DNA from 2 places in the Sporosarcina sp. G11-34 genome. Region 2 is predicted to be linked to the other one. Evidence: a T-box and tRNA genes for the amino acid it is inferred to sense, from the RefSeq annotation. Region 2 holds a T-box; the other holds one or more tRNA genes.
The links. The T-box of region 2 lies ahead of leuS (leucine--tRNA ligase). A T-box ahead of a tRNA ligase gene usually reads a tRNA of that ligase, here a tRNA-Leu.
Positions count from the first base shown of each region.

Region 1 (2,156 bases), on a different contig from region 2:
CTCAGTAGCTCAGTCGGTAGAGCAAAGGACTGAAAATCCTTGTGTCGGCGGTTCGATTCCGTCCTGAGCCACCATTACAATTTTATTTTACTAGTATGTAAATACTTTGGTGGGGTAGCGAAGTGGCTAAACGCGGCGGACTGTAAATCCGCTCCCTCTGGGTTCGGCAGTTCGAATCTGCCCCCCACCACCATTTTTCTTCAAAGAATTATCAGCACGTATTTCATGTTGGAAACAACATAACAAATGTTTCAAAGTAATATTGTTATTCTAGGGGTATAGTTCAATGGTAGAATAAAGGTCTCCAACACCTTCGATGTGGGTTCGAATCCTACTACCCCTGTTATTTTTATTGTAATTTATTGTGGCGGCTGTGGCGAAGTGGTTAACGCATCGGATTGTGATTCCGACACTCGGGGGTTCAATTCCCCTCAGCCGCCCCATTTTTTCTAAATATTATATTACGGCGGCTGTGGCGAAGTGGTTAACGCATCGGATTGTGATTCCGACATTCGGGGGTTCAATTCCCCTCAGCCGCCCCATTTATATTTTTGGGGTATAGCCAAGCGGTAAGGCATCGGACTTTGACTCCGTCACTCGTTGGTTCGAATCCAGCTACCCCAGTTGTTTTTGCGGAAGTAGTTCAGTGGTAGAATACGACCTTGCCAAGGTCGGGGTCGCGGGTTCGAATCCCGTCTTCCGCTCCATTTTCTTTAGGCGGCATAGCCAAGCGGTAAGGCAAGGGTCTGCAACACCCTTATCACCGGTTCGATTCCGGTTGCCGCCTCCATTAATTTTCTTATTACGAATATAAATAAATATATATCTTTCGCCCGAGTGGTGGAATGGCAGACACGTCGCACTCAAAATGCGATGCCGCAAGGCGTGCCGGTTCAAGTCCGGCCTCGGGTATCAATAGTTCTTATACTTTTAAGTTAAATAAGTCCTAAAACATCTACAAATGTTGAAATAACAACATTTGTAGATGTTTTTTTATTTGGTTCTATAATATTTGTTGGGGTATTGATACAACTCGTGCATATAAATCTTAACATGAATATTCCAGGATTAAAAGATGTAATCATTGAAAATATTGAGGAAGTTGGCGATTGGACTTTTCTTTATGTATCGCTTCATAAGAAGCCACATACTTGTCCAGACTGTGGCCCAAATCCTTTAGGTAAGTTCTTTGCAAAGCCCCAAGTCTGTTCTAGTAAGTACCACAATCTGACCAAAACCCATACCTGTAGATAGAGCAAGTAAAACAATACGTAGTAGTCTAAACCCTTATCTAAACGGCTGACAAGCTCGTTAAATAGCTAAGGTCTTTCTCTTATGATTGCTTCGCTTGAATATTCCACGTTAAAGTAACTTTCCTTGTAAAGTCAAAGTGAATAATCATGTCTTCTACTGCATTACGTATACAAGACCTACAATGATAATTTAATTCCTCCACTGTTTCTTTACTTCGAGTGCTGCCCTAGTAATTAATAAATGCTTGATAATCTTGCCGAGTGATTTTTGGCAGGGGGATATCTTTAAAGTACGCTTCTACTATTTCTAGAGATCGCCCATAATGATATTTTGTTTGACCTTTATATTCATTTTACATAAATCTATCCACTTCTTGAAGTACCCAGCAAAAGGTTGCTCCAAGAAGTTAACTAGAATTCCTTTCCATAAACTTGTTTCAACTTCTACTACTCCCAGAAAGAAGTAGCAAAATCTATGTCGACTCGTCGAATTACTTAATCACGTATGCGAAACTAGTGCAGCTAAATAAGAAAGTTACAGAAATTTTAATATACTGGGTTATTCTTAAATTAAATGTATAGTAAAATAACTATTAATATGGTAAAATTAGTTAGATAATAAAATTAATTAACTAAGTGGAACGAGTACATAATAACGTTATTTATTTTATTAAAAAATCAAAAGACAATTGCAGTTAAATTGACTAATTGGAAACATATTCTGTGATTAATACAAGGCGAGAAGGGGTTAGGTTAATGGGTGGTAATGTTAATAATAAAATAATTTTTATCTTTGGAGCATTAGGAGGCTTACTCTATGGATTTGACATGGGCGTTATTTCAGGGGCATTGTTGTTTATTAAAAATGATATTCCTCTAACAACCTTCACTGAGGGGTTGGTA
Region 1 covers NZ_JAHNZW010000012.1:100,923-103,078, reverse strand. Annotated here, with positions in the region: tRNA gene KSU66_RS16435 (tRNA-Phe) at 1-74, shown strand, start outside; tRNA gene KSU66_RS16430 (tRNA-Tyr) at 109-193, shown strand; tRNA gene KSU66_RS16425 (tRNA-Trp) at 273-343, shown strand; tRNA gene KSU66_RS16420 (tRNA-His) at 368-443, shown strand; tRNA gene KSU66_RS16415 (tRNA-His) at 467-542, shown strand; tRNA gene KSU66_RS16410 (tRNA-Gln) at 553-624, shown strand; tRNA gene KSU66_RS16405 (tRNA-Gly) at 633-707, shown strand; tRNA gene KSU66_RS16400 (tRNA-Cys) at 717-790, shown strand; tRNA gene KSU66_RS16395 (tRNA-Leu) at 832-912, shown strand; gene KSU66_RS16390 (sugar porter family MFS transporter) at 2,010-2,156, shown strand, end outside.
Region 1: it has a tRNA-Leu gene. The T-box ahead of leuS (leucine--tRNA ligase) is inferred to sense a tRNA for this amino acid. The anticodon was not compared.

Region 2 (2,156 bases):
CTCAGAACTTCAATCCGATGATTGCAGCTGCAGGTAAGTTTACGATTGCGGAAGTAGAAGAAATCGTTGAAACAGGGGATCTTGATCCGCAAACGATCCACACGCCGAGCATTTATGTACAAGGCCTTTTACAGGCAAAACAAGAAAAACGAATCGAGCGTTTGACAACTCAGTAAGAAATTAGGAAGGGGAATGTTTACAGTGGGAAAAGTTAATTATAGAGAGCGTATTGCAAAACGTGCTGAAAAAGAGATTGAAAATGGGAACTATGTAAACCTTGGTATTGGTATGCCGACGCTTGTAGCGAATTATATTTCAGAAGATAAAACAGTTGTATTACAGTCCGAAAATGGACTTCTTGGAATCGGGCCTTATCCAACGGCAGATGAAGTCGATCCTGATTTGATTAATGCGGGGAAAGAAACGGTTACTTCAATTCCCGGTTCGGCTTATTTCACGAGCGCGGAGTCGTTTGCAATGATTCGTGGCGGGCATGTTGACGTTGCTATCCTTGGAGCGATGGAAGTTTCGGAAAAAGGGGATCTCGCTAACTGGATGATTCCTGGTAAGATGATAAAAGGAATGGGCGGCGCAATGGACCTCGTGCACGGTGCGAAAAAAATCATCGTCATTATGGATCACGTCGCTCATGACGGTTCTGCTAAAATTAAAAAAGAATGTGAACTTCCACTAACAGGGAAAAATGTCGTACACAAAATTATTACAGAACGTGCACTTATCGAAGTGACTCCTGAAGGACTTGAACTAAAAGAAGTGTTTGAAGGTTTTACGGTACAGGATGTTATTGATTCGACAGAAGCCAATTTAATTGTTAAAGACATTAAGGAAAATGTAAGCTAATAAGAAAATACAGAAGCCACTCGAATGTGGCTTCTATTCTTTTTGATTAATCACTAAAAGCTTGTCATTTCTGAAAGGTTCGCTTAAAATGATTACATAATAGCAATTGACGAAGAGAAGGAATAGTAAATTACAATGTGTCTACAGAGAGTCGGTATTTGGGTGGGAGCCGATGATGCGATGAATTGAACTCGCCTTTGAGTCTGCAATGGTGAAAACTAGTAGCCGGTGCCGTTTTCCGCGTTAAGGAATCAAGTTGGGCGGTTTACCGTCAATTTGGGTGGCACCGCGGGAAGTACATAGAACTCTCGTCCCTTAGTTTGTTAAGGGACGGGAGTTTTTCATTTGAATGAGGAGGAATAGGTAATGAGTTATAATCACGGACAAATTGAGAAGAAATGGCAACAATATTGGAAAGAAGAGAAAACGTTCAAGATGACGGATGATCCGTCGAAACCCAAATTTTACGCACTAGATATGTTCCCATATCCGTCGGGGGCTGGGCTTCATGTTGGACATCCCCTTGGCTACATAGCAACTGATATTTTAAGTTCGTTTAAACGGAAGCAAGGATATAATGTTCTTCATCCAATGGGCTGGGATGCGTTTGGTCTACCAGCAGAACAGTATGCACTGGATACAGGAAATGATCCTGCTGAATTTACAGCGAAAAATATCGAGACATTTAAACGTCAAATGAATGACCTCGGATTTTCATATGATTGGGATCGTGAAATCAATACAACCGATCCAAGCTATTATAAATGGACACAATGGATTTTCATCCAGCTGTACAATAAAGGGTTAGCGTATGTGGATGAAGTTGCAGTAAACTGGTGCCCCGCACTTGGTACAGTGCTTGCAAACGAAGAAGTGATTGACGGGTTGTCTGAGCGTGGTGGGCACCCAGTTGAGCGCCGTCCGATGCGCCAGTGGGTTCTACGCATTACAAATTACGCAGATCGACTTCTTGAAGACTTGGATGACCTTGACTGGCCGGAGAGCTTGAAAGACATGCAACGCAACTGGATTGGTCGTTCAGAAGGTGCGCAGCTTACATTCGAAATAGATGGAACAGATTTATCATTTGATGGATTCACAACACGTCCAGATACAATTTTCGGTGCAACGTATGCAGTTCTTGCGCCAGAACATAGCCTTGTTCAAGAAATTACGACAACGGAGCAAAAAGATGCGGTTGCGAAATATCTCGATGAAGTGAAAATGAAGAGTGACTTGGAACGAACGGATCTTGCAAAAGAGAAGACGGGCGTATTTACAGGTGCTTACGCAAT
Region 2 covers NZ_JAHNZW010000003.1:258,399-260,554, forward strand. Annotated here, with positions in the region: gene KSU66_RS05480 (CoA transferase subunit A) at 1-176, shown strand, start outside; gene KSU66_RS05485 (3-oxoacid CoA-transferase subunit B) at 202-861, shown strand; T-box leader at 965-1,180, shown strand; gene leuS (leucine--tRNA ligase) at 1,228-2,156, shown strand, end outside.